Regions from separate parts of the Rahnella aquatilis CIP 78.65 genome, predicted to be linked through region 1. Evidence: predicted binding sites of a transcription regulator. Region 1 holds the regulator's gene; each other region holds the start of a gene.
What was found. Region 1 encodes LexA, which represses DNA repair genes until DNA is damaged. Its sites were predicted from a motif close to TNCTGTATGTACATACAGNA; they were not measured.
Positions count from the first base shown of each region.

Region 2: the regulator LexA is predicted to act here: its motif matches at 2,251-2,270, upstream of RAHAQ2_RS07290 (DNA translocase FtsK 4TM domain-containing protein).
Region 3: the regulator LexA is predicted to act here: its motif matches at 2,831-2,850, upstream of dinB (DNA polymerase IV).

Region 1 is NC_016818.1:4,459,526-4,464,183, reverse strand. Features, by position in the region: gene plsB (glycerol-3-phosphate 1-O-acyltransferase PlsB) at 1-477, opposite strand, end outside; gene RAHAQ2_RS20205 (diacylglycerol kinase) at 595-963, shown strand; gene lexA (transcriptional repressor LexA) at 1,083-1,691, shown strand; gene RAHAQ2_RS20195 (CsbD family protein) at 2,089-2,298, shown strand; gene zur (zinc uptake transcriptional repressor Zur) at 2,434-2,943, opposite strand; gene dusA (tRNA dihydrouridine(20/20a) synthase DusA) at 3,208-4,215, shown strand; gene pspG (envelope stress response protein PspG) at 4,409-4,645, shown strand.
Region 2 is NC_016818.1:1,590,600-1,595,257, reverse strand. Features, by position in the region: gene RAHAQ2_RS07290 (DNA translocase FtsK 4TM domain-containing protein) at 1-2,186, opposite strand, end outside; gene lrp (leucine-responsive transcriptional regulator Lrp) at 2,307-2,801, opposite strand; gene trxB (thioredoxin-disulfide reductase) at 3,533-4,501, shown strand; gene cydD (heme ABC transporter permease/ATP-binding protein CydD) at 4,631-4,658, shown strand, end outside.
Region 3 is NC_016818.1:1,062,904-1,067,561, forward strand. Features, by position in the region: gene fadE (acyl-CoA dehydrogenase FadE) at 1-241, opposite strand, end outside; gene lpcA (D-sedoheptulose 7-phosphate isomerase) at 511-1,092, shown strand; gene RAHAQ2_RS04930 (class II glutamine amidotransferase) at 1,120-1,887, shown strand; gene dpaA (peptidoglycan meso-diaminopimelic acid protein amidase) at 1,858-2,583, opposite strand; gene dinB (DNA polymerase IV) at 2,866-3,960, shown strand; gene pepD (beta-Ala-His dipeptidase) at 4,054-4,658, opposite strand, start outside.

The sequences.
Region 1 (4,658 bases):
CAGCCACAGCACAGCGAAGAATTTCTGGATACCATTCAGCACGCGCAGATGTGGCGTGTCGTCCTGACCTTCACGGCCCGGTGCCCGGCCAAACATCACCGACACCGGCAACATCTGAATGTCTAAATCTGGGTTATTGCGGTGCAAATCGAGGTAGTCGTGGAACAGTTTTACGGATTCCTGCTGCGGCGTGTAATAAGAGAATACGCGCGGGCCTTCAGCAATAAAGACATGGCTTGGCAGCAGAGTTCCGTCAATTTCCAGCGGAATAAGGGGGTCCGGCAGATTCTGCGCCAGACATTGCGTACGCAACGTCAGCAAATCGGCTTTGGAGTTATAAGGCAATACATACAAAATCGGCCGCGTCGGGTCTAAATGCAACTCGGTAACCGGATCTGAAGGTATGACCTTGCTCTTTACCAGCAATGACAGTGGTAAATTCAATAATGTGTAATAAAGTCTACGCCAACCTGACATAAAAACGTGAAGCCTCTTGTTAGCCATTTCGCCGCAAGGATACCAGAAAGATCCGTGGAGATCTGTGGTCATATAAAAGCTAAAATGCGGCAAACACTCTAAGGATCAGTACCCGAAATGGCGAACCAAGTCACTGGATTTACCCGAATTTATAAAGCAGCCGGCTATTCCTGGAAAGGATTCAAAGCAGCATGGCAAAACGAAGCGGCATTTCGCCAGGAAGCAAGCGTCGCTATCCCGTTAATTTTGTTATCTTTCTGGTTTGATGTCAGCACCGTAGAACGCATTCTGCTGGTGGGATCTGTCGTTCTGGTCTGTGTCACCGAGCTGCTCAACAGTGCGGTGGAATGTGCGATAGACCGCATCGGGCCTGAGTTTCACGTGCTTTCAGGTCGTGCAAAAGATATTGGCTCTGCAGCCGTACTTCTGACCATCATATTGGCGATTTTTGTCTGGGTCAGCATCTTTTGGCCGCGATGGTTCTGATTTGGAATCTGTATTCCAGGAATCAACGTTATGCCCTGTTTTTATTCAATCTTAGGTTTTCATTGACCGTTTAGCTGTATATACTCACAGCAAGACTGTATAAACAACCAGGGGGCGGAATGAAAGCTTTAACGACCAGACAACAAGAGGTCTACGACCTTATTCGCGATCATATCTCCACCACCGGTATGCCACCAACCCGCGCAGAGATTGCATCACGACTGGGATTCCGTTCTCCCAATGCGGCGGAAGAGCATCTTAAGGCGCTGGCGCGCAAGGGTGTTATTGAGATTGTTTCCGGTGCATCACGTGGCATTCGCCTGCTGATGGAAGAAGAAGAAGGTTTACCGCTGATTGGCCGCGTTGCCGCCGGTGAGCCGCTGCTGGCCCAGCAACATATCGAAGGGCACTATCAGGTTGATCCGGCGATGTTTAAGCCAAGCGCCGATTTCCTGCTGCGTGTCAGCGGTATGTCGATGCGTGATATCGGTATCCTTGACGGCGATCTGCTGGCCGTACATAAAACGCAAGATGTGCGTAATGGTCAGGTTGTCGTGGCCCGCATTGATGATGAAGTCACGGTGAAACGCCTGAAAAAACAGGGCAGTATGGTGCAGTTATTGCCTGAGAACAGCGAATTCCAGCCGATCGTAGTGGATTTGCGCGAACAGAATTTCAGCATTGAAGGGCTGGCCGTAGGCGTCATCCGCAACGGCGACTGGATCTGACCTTCGTACTTCGAGCTATCTCTGTGTTGGCTGCCTTCGCGAACCCCGGTCACATACTCGTGTATGCTCCCGGCGTTCGCTTAGTTGCCGCCTTGATATAACTCGAATTACTCGGTCAGATATTGCTGAGTCAGATTTCACCGGGCTGGATATGGTGTCGTTACTGTTACTGGCGGCATGACACCTGGTTTTCGCCTCATGCGGACTGATTATTACTGTTTTCAAAGAAATAAACGCTGGATTGTCGTTATTTCCTGCTTTGGATTAATCCTAATAACGGGTTTTATCCCTGCTTTAAGAGGATTAATCGAGATTCTCTACTAACCTTTAAAGTGTTAAGGACGAGCTGCAAACGAGAAATGCAGTTCACCAAACCCAAGGTAACAGGAGATATTGTATGAATAAGGATCAAGCCGACGGTAACTGGAAACAGTTCAAAGGGAAAGTGAAAGAACAATGGGGCAAACTGACTGATGACGACCTGACAGTGGTCGAAGGTAAACGTGATCAGTTAGTCGGTAAAATTCAGGAGCGTTACGGCTATCAGAAAGATCAGGCCGAAAAAGAGCTCCATGAATGGGAAACCAAAAATAAATATCACTGGTAATACGCGATTCCCCCTCGCGTATCAGTGACGTATCCTGGCAGCAGTTGCTTCTACCCGGAACAATTCAGGATACGGGTACACGGAAGTACCCAACCTTTTACTTCTTCAGACTCTTCGTCGTAACGCGTTCATCCCTCAGCGTTTTTTAACCACAATACTGTGGTCGTGATCGCAATGTTCATGACTGTCACAGGTCTCCACGACGTTGCATTCCGCACACAATCCATGCGCTTCTACTACCGAATGGCGAAGTTCAAAGCCGGATTCCAATGCCAGTTTTGCCAGACGTTCTTCAATGCCGTCGGTAGTTTTTTCTGTGACCAGCCCGCAGCGGTCGCAGATAAACAGGGCAGAAGTATGGCTCGGTTCCTCAAAATGATGGCAGAGAACATAGCTGTTTGCGGATTCAACGCGATGAATAAACCCCTGTTCTAACAGAAAATCCAGCGCCCGGTAAACGGTCGGTGGTTTCGCCTGCGGTTCACTCACACGCAGCAGATCCAGCAAATCATAGGCGCTGATCGCACCGGGTTGTTGCGTCATCAGACGCAGTACTTCCAGCCGCTGCGGAGTCAGGCGAACATTGCGCTGCTGGCAAAGTTCTTCAGCTTGTGAAAGTAATTTTTCCGGATTATTCAGGGTCATGGCAACGGTCTCTGAGCGCAGATTGGAATGGATAGGCCACATCATGCGACCACTGATTATTTTATCATGCTTGCACCAAAACGACGAATTATGCGCCATTCAGAGGTGATGCAACGTCGGCAGTCGCCTGCTCAACGGCACAAGATGCCGAATCTTTGTTCTGTGATATAATCAACGATTACATTCCCTCCGGCGGCTACGCTGGCGGGAGCGCCACGAACCCCTTCAGCGAATGTCAGGCCGATGTCAGAAACTCAACACGCAATGCCCCAGACCACCCCGTTTTCCGCTCAGCGTTTTTCCGTTGCGCCTATGCTCGACTGGACCGATCGCCATTGCCGCCATTTTCACCGGCTGATGACCGGTCAGACCTTGTTGTATACCGAAATGGTGACCACCGGGGCCATTATTCACGGCAAAGGGGATTATCTGGGCTTTGGCGATGAAGAACATCCGGTGTCATTGCAACTGGGTGGCAGCAATCCAGCTGATCTGGCGCATTGCGCGAAGCTGGCGGAAGAACGCGGCTATGACGAAATTAACCTGAATGTCGGTTGTCCGTCAGATCGCGTACAAAACGGCATGTTTGGTGCCTGTCTGATGGGGCAGGCGTCGCTGGTTGCCGACTGCATTAAAGCGATGCGCGATGTGGTTTCCATTCCGGTCACGGTCAAAACCCGCATTGGTATCGACGATCAGGACAGCTACGAATTCCTGTGTGATTTCATTCGTCAGGTGTCTGAAAACGGCGGCTGCGATACCTTCATTATTCATGCGCGTAAAGCCTGGCTTTCCGGCCTCAGTCCGAAAGAAAACCGTGAAATCCCGCCGCTGGATTACCCGCGCGTGTATCAGCTTAAACGTGATTTCCCGCATCTGACGATGGCCATTAACGGCGGCATTAAAACGCTCGAAGAAGCCAAAACCCATCTGCAATATATGGATGGCGTGATGGTGGGGCGCGAGGCTTACCAGAATCCGGGCATTTTACTGAACGTTGATCGTGAGCTGTTCGGCTCCGATGCGCCGCTGAAAACCGGGCCGGACGTTATTCGCGCGCTGTATCCGTATATCGAAGCGGAGCTGGGCAAAGGCACTTACCTTGGCCACATCACCCGCCATATTCTCGGTCTGTTCCAGGGTGTGCCGGGTGCGCGTCAGTTCCGTCGCCATCTCAGCGAGAATGCGCATAAAGCGGGCGCGGGCATCGAGGTGGTCGAGCAGGCGTTGCAAATGGTCGCTCAGCAGCAGGAAGTGGCGACGCAACTCTGAAAATCAGGGTGAGTAAAAACGCTATCTGTTAGTCAAATTTACTACATTTTCGCAGGTCGTTCGTGCCTGCGAATTATTTTTTCCTTAATATTCAATCAATTATTTATCCCTTCACACTGGCACGTTTCTTGTAATAGCGAATACGTGTCTGGACGCTACGTCTTATCGCACATGGCTTATTAAGGAGCACCCGATGCTGGAAATTCTCTTCGTGCTTGGTTTTTTCTTTATGCTGATGCTGACCGGCATTTCTTTATTGGGTATGGTGGCGGCGCTGGTCGTGGCCTTTGCGCTGATGATGGTGGGTGGGTTTTTGGCGATTGTTATAAAAATGTTGCCTTGGCTGGTTTTAGCCGTGGTTGCGGTCTGGATTTACCGGGCATTTTTCCGGCCTGATGAGCCAAAATACCGTCGCCGTCGCTTGCCGTAATAACCGCTTCAAT
Region 2 (4,658 bases), 2.0 Mb from region 1:
GCTTTAACGCCCGGCGCCAGATCCAGTTCGAAACGCGTGATCACCGGTCCGGGCAATTTGCCGACGACATCGGCTTTAATGCGGTAATCGTTCAGACGCGCTTCGATCAGATTGCCCATCTGTTCCAGCGCGAACTCATCCACCGGCTCAGCTTCAGCCGGAGGTGACGTCAGCAAATCCAGTGATGGCAGCGGTGTGGTCGGTTTCACCAGCGGCTGCTCATTACGCATCAGGAACGGGTGGATCAGGCTGTCCATATCAGGCTGCGCCGATGGCGAAGACTGACGTGGAGCTTCATATTCCTGTGCGTGTTGCACGGGCTCAGAAGATGCAGCGCGCTGATAAGGTTGTTGTGCAAACGTTGCAGGTTGCGGTTCTTCTTCCGCTTGCGCCGGCAATGTAAACAGTGGCTCAGAAGGCGTATCGTCCACCAGGTCAGCCATTGGCGAGAAGCTAAAGGCATCATGCTGGCTGAGTTTCATGGCCGCAGCGGCAAAATCATCAGCAACCGCAGGCAATTCAGTCTGCTGATTCTGTGAATGGTGATGCTGTACCACGCCACTTTGAGGTTCGACATCCTGCTGATAGCGCGCCTGCTCACGTGCAGCAAACGCATTGCGCAATTCGGCTTGCTGCAAGGCTGCTTCTTCATCAGGTTCATTTTCAGTAACCGTATCGCCATAGCGCTCTTGTTGCTGAGCGGCAAACGCCTCATGCAACGCAGCTTCCTGCATGGCTTGCTCGTCGGCCTGAGCCAGAGGATCGTTATGCCATACGTTCTGCTCCGCTTCTTGAGGCGTCGCAGACAGCACCTGCTCCTGCTGTTCAGCCATACGCTGAGACGGAAGTTTGATGCCATACGAGGCCAGCTCACGGCGTGTAGGTATACGCACCGGATTAGGACGCGGCAACTCAGGGCCAAAGCCTTTTTTCACCTGTGGATTTTCATCGCTCACCGCACTGAAAGCCGGCATAAAGGTGTTACCAACGGAAGATGCTGTGGACTGCCCTGCCTGTGCAAGGCCGGTCGCCAGAGCTGCGGTGGCCGCAACGCTGGCCGCCTGAGCGGCATCTGGCACTGCTGAACTGAAATCAAACGGAGAACGGGAAGGTTCCACGGCCGTTTGCCAGTTGCCCAAACTCGGACCGTCTTCCTCTCTGCGCTCAACAGGCGCAGGTGAAGGCGATTGCTGAACGGGCTGCGGATGACGCGGCACCGGCGTTTCTTCCGGGATCTCGAAATTGTATAAGGTTGGAGTGGCCGTTGCCGGTGCGGGCGGCGGAGCAATATTGGCAACCGGCGGTTCAGCAGCGTAAGGATCCGCTGCCTGTGCTGGCTCAGCGACAGGCGCAGTGGCAGCAGGTGCAGTCGCAGCAGCAGATGCCTGCGTCGCAGGTTCATTCACCGAAGGCGCAGAGAACAGTACGTCATCTTCATCGGCTTCAGAAGCGGCGACAGCGGCAGGAGGCGCTGCAGCAGCGACGACAGGTGCGACTTTAGCGGCCGGTTTGGCGTCGTCTTCCAGTAGCGGGTCGTCGTCCTCATCGTAATCATAATCATCGTCACGACGGGATCGGTTGGTCACGATATTCGTCACCCCCAGCACGGCTCCACCGATCTTTTCGGCAATCGTCAGCCAGGACCAGCCGGTAAATAAGGTCAGGCCGGCAGCCCAGACACATAACAGCACCAGGGTCGCACCCACATTATTAAAGTACGGTGTCATCGCGGTACTGAGCAAACTGCCGATTACACCGCCGGAAGCGAAGTAATACAGGTCATCAACGTTGACGGCCGCGAGACCACAAGACGTGACAATGAGCGCCAGCGTGCCAATAAGGCGCAGCGAAAGAGCAAAATAATCGACGAAATCCTGTTTATCCCGCTGACGGAAAGCCGCCCAACAAAGACACAGAATAATAGGGGGAATAGCGTAGCCAAATACGCCAAAGATGAAGAACAGCGTGTCGGCCATCCATGCACCTACACCACCGCCCCAGTTATGAATTGGCCCATGCCAGGCGGTCTGAGACCAACTGGGATCAGAGGGGTTAAAACTCACCAATGCCGCCATTAAATAAGCAGCAAAAATCGCTACCACAACCAGCAAAGCCTCCAGAAGACGGCGGCCATTGCTCAGTGTTTTCAGGGTAACTTCTTTATCTTCTGTATATTCCTGGCTCAAGAAAGGCTCTCCAGGTTCCTGTGAACTGAGAAAAAGCAACAGCGCCGAGACTCCCCGGCGCCATAGCTGTATAGATACACAGGAGTGTAGCTAAAATTACAGGGGTTTGCACCAGAACAATTACCGGGTCTTAATGACCAGGCGATTTGTCTGCTTCACTTCTTCCATCACTACATAGGTGCGGGTGTCGTTAACACCTGGCAGACGAAGTAAAGTCTCACCTAACAGCTTACGGTAAGCAGACATATCAGGTACGCGGGTTTTCAACAGGTAGTCGAAGTCCCCTGAAACCAGATGACACTCCTGAATATCTTCGAGTTTTTGTACTGCCGCATTGAACTGCTCAAACACATCCGGCGCGCCGCGGTTGAGGGTAATTTCAACAAATACCAGCAACGATGCATCCAGATAATGCGGGTTGAGCAATGCAGTATAACCATTGATGAAGCCCTGACGTTCCAGACGACGAACGCGCTCCAGACATGGAGTTGGAGATAATCCCACACGTTTGGAAAGCTCGACGTTTGAAATCCGGCCATCCTTTTGCAATTCGTTGAGGATGTTACGGTCAATACGGTCGAGATCTTTTCCCGGACGTTTTTTGTTGTCTACCATTATTATTGTCTCTCTGCTGTCCTTCCCTGCACCTGCCATACCCCAGCCAACTTCAATGTCTAAGGGTTGTCCCAAGCGAAGACCCGATGATTAAGGTTTACGCATCCAAAAGCCGCGTTGATCCCCTGTCAAAAGGAACACGGCCGTAAAACGGATACTCAAAAGAAATAACCCTGCGAAATTAATAGATCGCCAACAACCGACCTGATTCACTAAACCCTGCCACAACAAAAACAGCAAAAAGCAATACCGGAACGAGTCCGTAGCAGCCATTTGCATAAATTCAAGTCACGGACAGGCGGTTAATTTCTTCTTCCCCTGATGTTTTCGCAAATGCACAGCGGATTGTCAAAGTAAAAGAAGCAAAATCAGAAGAACGTGCCATATTGAAAAGCTGACGCCCCCTTTTTAGCTGTCTTTTCTCTTTGGACAATAACAACGCATCTCACCCGTTATTTCAGCCAAATCCCTGCAAACCGCCCTGATATGTGACTAAATTAACGCGATCTGATCAACAATCTTCACAGCGCACCGTTTGAAATGCGTTGATTTTTCACTCTATCCATCAAGCAGTTACCTGCTTCATCGATTTAGGCAGCCCCTTTTTACGCGGGTTTCGCAGTAAAAACTATCAGACAAATCGTTAACATCATCTGAGTTTGCTTTTTTTACTGCGCCGTTTTCCCTACAATCGGTCTATCGCTTGTCGCCATCGCGGAGATGAATTACGCATGAGTACGGTTAAACACAGTAAATTATTGATTTTGGGCTCCGGTCCGGCGGGTTATACCGCAGCGGTTTATGCTGCGCGTGCAAACCTCAATCCGGTATTAATTACCGGCGTGGAAAAAGGCGGACAGCTGACCACCACGACCGAAGTGGAAAACTGGCCGGGCGATCCGGAAGGTCTGACAGGTCCGGCTTTAATGGAACGTATGCACGAACATGCCACCAAATTTAATACCGAGATCATTTTCGACCATATTAACAAAGTCGATTTGCAGAACCGTCCGTTCCGCCTGACCGGTGACAGCGGCGAATACACCTGTGATGCATTGATCATCGCCACCGGTGCCTCAGCACGCTATATCGGCCTGCCTTCTGAAGAAGCTTTCAAAGGCCGCGGCGTTTCAGCCTGCGCAACCTGTGACGGTTTCTTCTACCGTAACCAGAAAGTCGCGGTTGTCGGCGGTGGCAATACTGCTGTCGAAGAAGCCCTTTATCTGGCAAATATTGCTTCTGAAGTGCATCTGATCCACCGCCGTGACAACTTCCGCGCAGAAAAAATTCTGGTGGATCGTCTGAATGATAAAGTGGCCAGCGGCAATATTGTGCTGCATACCCACAAAACCCTGAACGAAGTGGTCGGCGATCAGATGGGTGTGACCGGCGCGAGCCTGATGGATGTACGCACTGACGAGAAATCTCAGGTGGATGTGGCGGGGGTGTTCATTGCCATCGGTCACAGCCCGAATACCGGTATTTTTGAAGGCCAGCTGGAACTGAAAGACGGTTACATCAAAGTGCAGTCCGGCTCTCATGGCAATGCTACCCAGACCAGTATTCCGGGCGTCTTTGCTGCAGGCGATGTTATGGACCATATCTACCGTCAGGCGATCACTTCCGCCGGAACCGGTTGTATGGCCGCGCTGGATGCCGAACGCTATCTGGACGGTTTATCGCAAGCCCCGGATTTGTAAGAATCTCCCCTTCTGTTTGCCCTTAAAAAGAGGCGGCGTAATTGCCGCCTTTTTCATATTTTCAGTTTGCGGTCTGAGCATGTAACATAAGCGCCCTCCCATCCGGATTGCTGCACAGACTGATGCCTGATGAATAAAACACGACAACAAGAACTTA
Region 3 (4,658 bases), 1.5 Mb from region 1:
GCATCACTTTACGGAAGGTACGAAGCGCCGGGCCGGAGAACAATGAACGACGCAGGGCAGGAATATTGAAGGGCAGAAGAATGATCGCCAGCGGCAATAACAGCCACAGGGTCCACAGATTAATGGCACCCATGACCGCCGTAAACGCCAGTAAAATCAGGCTGCTAAGGGCAAGATTGACCTTGTGATAGAACAACACACCAAGGATCACGACAAATGCAACAATGCTAAGAACCATCATAGTAAAGCTCCTGAGTAGTAGGAGGTCTGACCTGTTGTAGGGATACAATGGTTTTAGTTCATGCTCATTTCTTTATCAATGTGTTTACATACTAATTACAACACAGCTCACAAACCGGTCGCACGAAGCGTCAAAAACAAAAACTATCGGCATCATTACCGCTTCATTGCTTCTCGCTGTTTCGGCTTTCCGTTAAACTGCACAGCGGAACGTTTTATTGCTATCGGCCGTGCTGAAACCGGCTGTAAATGGACATAAAAGAGGCTGCTATGTACCAGGATATTATCCGTACTGAACTGAACGAAGCTGCTGACACGCTGAATAAATTCATCAGCGATCCGGCAAATATTGAGTCTATTCAACGTGCAGCTGTGTTGCTGGCGGATTCATTCAAAGCGGGTGGGAAAGTGATTTCCTGCGGTAACGGGGGTTCACACTGCGATGCCATGCATTTCGCCGAAGAACTGACAGGCCGCTATCGTGAAAACCGTCCGGGCTATCCGGCAATTGCTATTTCTGACGTCAGCCACATCTCTTGCGTCGGCAATGATTTCGGCTACGAATACATCTTTTCCCGTTATCTGGAAGCGGTTGGCCAGAAGGGCGACGTGCTGCTGGGCATCTCCACTTCCGGTAATTCCGGTAACGTGATCAAAGCCATCGAAGCTGCGCGTGCCAAAGGCATGAAAGTCATCACCCTGACCGGTAAAGATGGCGGGAAAATGGACGGTTCAGCCGACGTGGAAATCCGCGTTCCGCACTTTGGTTTCGCTGACCGCGTGCAGGAAATTCATATCAAAGTCATTCATATTTTGATTCTCCTGATCGAAAAAGAGATGGCAAAGGCATAAGCCCTTTGTCGTTAAAGGAGGCTGGTGATGTGCGAATTGCTCGGGATGAGCGCTAACGTTCCTACTGATATTTGTTTCAGTTTCAGCGGATTAGTGCAGCGTGGTGGCGGGACTGGTCCGCATAAAGATGGCTGGGGCATCACCTTCTATGAAGGGAATGGCTGTCGTACTTTTAAAGATCCGACGCCAAGCTTTAATTCGCCCATTGCCCGCCTTGTTCAGGAATACCCGATCAAATCCTGCGCGGTGATTTCTCATATCCGTCAGGCAAACCGTGGCGAAGTGGCGCTGGAAAATACCCACCCGTTTACCCGCGAATTGTGGGGACGCAACTGGACTTACGCGCACAATGGTCAGCTTCGGGGTTATCGCCAGCTCGATACCGGCACGCTGCGCCCGGTGGGTCAGACCGACAGCGAATACGCCTTCTGCTGGTTACTGCATAAACTCACCCAACGCTACCCGCGCCGTCCTGCAAGCTGGCCGCCGGTGTTTCGCTATATTGCGTCGCTGGCTGATGAGTTACGGCAGAAAGGGGTATTTAACATGTTGCTGTCTGATGGCAATTTCGTGATGGCGTATTGCTCGACGAATTTGCACTGGATCACGCGGCGTGCGCCTTTTGGCAAGGCAACGTTGTTGGATCAGGATGTGGAAATTGATTTTCAGCAGCAGACGACACCGGATGATGTCGTCACCGTGATTGCCACGCAACCGCTGACGGCGAACGAAACCTGGAACAAAATTGCGCCAGGTGAATTCGCATTATTTCATCGGGGCGAACGCCAGCTGTGAAGGCAGCGGGGTGTTGGACAACGGTTGCAGCACTTCATATTTACCCTCATTGACCACGACATTCGGTGGCTGATGGTGTTTCTCAAAGTATGCATATCCCGGTTGCAACTGGCTCCAGAAACTGTAGTAGCTGGAGTTTTTATGCGCCTTCATATTGGCATCGGTCATCCTGAACGGGTAAATGCTAATCTTTAAATTGCGTTGCCCGAACTGGAATGCTGCCTGTACGTAGGTGAAGATTTCGTCCATATAGCCGTCAGTCATGGCGTAGCAACCAATAGACTTACAGTTACCGTGGATCATCAGATACTTACCTGAATAACCCTGAGAAATATCGTATGCATTGGGGAAACCGATGTTGATGGCGCGATAAAAGCGACTGTCGGGTTTCAGGTGGTGAATATCCACGTTGTAGAAACCTTCCGGGCTTTTGAAATCGCCTTCGCGACGTTTATTTCCCAAACCACCAGAAAAATCGCAGATGCCATAACTGCCGATCAGACGAAATTCGCCGTCGAGCTGAGCATACAATTCGAGCTTACGTTCTTGTTTGAAGATCTGGATATAAACGGGCGCACCCAATAATTGTTTTTTAAGTGCTGCGTTGACCGGGACAGCATCGCTGGCCGCGGCGTAATTTGCTGTAAATAAAGGCAAACTGAGGAGCATCGCAAGAAACAGCGCGATTCTGATCATTCTAAGTCCTGCTCGGTAATAATTTTGATTATTTTGTCTACAGCTCAACTGCCTGTAAGACCGCCACTGATTTTCTTCTTATGTACTGCCTGTCTGAAACGCTGTCATATTAATACTGATTAAATTTTTAGCAATCACCAAATAATGAATAATGGCTTTCGGAATAGGAAATTTATTACGTTGCCATTAATGGTGATTAATTAAGCCAAATTAACCCGTATTTTCCGTGTTGGACATTCCCGCACTCAACTGTATACTTATACAGTTATTAAGGGGAGGGTTATGCGTAAAATCATTCACGTGGATATGGACTGCTTTTTCGCGGCTGTCGAAATGCGCGATGATCCTTCCCTGCGCGACATTCCTATTGCCATTGGCGGCAGTCGTGACCGCCGTGGCGTCATCAGCACCGCCAATTATCCTGCCCGCAAATTCGGCGTGCACAGCGCGATGCCTACCGGCATGGCACTGAAACTTTGCCCGCACCTGAAAGTCATTCCCGGCCGGATGGAGGCTTATAAAGAAGCGTCAAACCACATCCGTGAAATCTTCGCGCGTTATACCTCATTGATCGAACCGCTGTCACTCGACGAAGCTTATCTGGATGTTTCCGATTCGCCGCAATGCAACGGCTCTGCGACACTTATCGCTGCTGAAATCCGCCAGGCCATTTTCGATGAAATCGCTCTGACGGCGTCGGCCGGGATTGCGCCGATCAAATTTCTGGCAAAAATCGCCTCGGATCTGAACAAACCCAACGGTCAGTTTGTGATTACGCCAGAAAAAGTCGGGGCGTTTTTACAGGATCTTCCGCTGAGTAAAATCCCCGGCGTTGGTAAAGTCACCGCCCAGCGTTTACAGGAGCAGGGGCTTTTCACCTGCGGCGATGTACAGCGGTACGATCTGGCGAAACTGCTCAAACGTTTTGGTAAGTTTGGCCGCGTACTGTGGGAACGCTGTCAGGGTATCGATGAACGTGAAATTTCCTCCGAGCGGTTGCGTAAATCGGTCGGCGTGGAACGCACGCTGGCAGAAGATATTCACGGCTGGGAAGAATGCGTGGCGCTGATCGAACGTTTATATCCTGAACTGCATACGCGCCTGAGTCGTGTCAGCCCGGATCTGCGTATCGCTCGTCAGGGCGTGAAACTCAAATTCCATGATTTTCAGCAAACCACGCAGGAACACGTCTGGCCGGTGCTTAATAAAGAAGATTTACTGAAAGTTGCGCGGGAGGCGTGGGAAAAACGGCGGGGTGGACGGGGAGTCAGACTGGTGGGATTACATGTGACGTTGCAGGATCCGCAAATAGAGCGGCAGCTTCTTTTGGATTTGAGCTCCTCCCCCTGCGAAGGGGGAGGCTGGGAGGGGGTTTAGCGGGCAAAATCAATGCCTGAGAAAACTTCAATCAACTGATTTTGCTTTAATACCCCACCCCAGCCCTCCCCTTCGCAGGGGAGGGCGCAAAAATTAACCGCGTTCAGGAATTGCTTTCAGCAAGGCTGTCAGCAGTTGCCAGTACAGCCCGACGCTGGCGATTTCAACCTGTTCATCCGGCGAGTGCGGGCCGGTGATAGTTGGCCCGATGGAAACCATGTCCATGTCCGGGTAAGGTTTTTTGAACAGACCGCATTCCAGACCGGCGTGGATCACCATGATGTTCGGGGTTTTATTGAACAGGGACTGGTAAGTTTCACGCACCAGCGTCATCACCGGCGAGCTTGGCTCAGGTTTCCAGCCAGGATAGCTGCCTTTTGCCAGACTTTTTGCGCCAGCCAGTTCACTCAGTGAATTCAGCATGCTGACAACATACTCTTTGCCGCTGTCGATAAGCGAACGGATCAGGCTGTTGATCGCCACTTCGTCATCTTTCATCGTGACCACGCCGACGTTCAGTGAGGTTTCTACCACACCTTTCACGTCATCACTCATGCGGATCACGCCGTTTGGCGTCGCGTTCAGCAGCGCAAGGAATTTACCCTGAGTTTCTGCAGTCAGTGCTTTCGCGTTGCTTTCAGCTGCTTCTACAACGAAGGCGATTTTCTTTTCAACGGCTGACAATTCGAACTGAATCG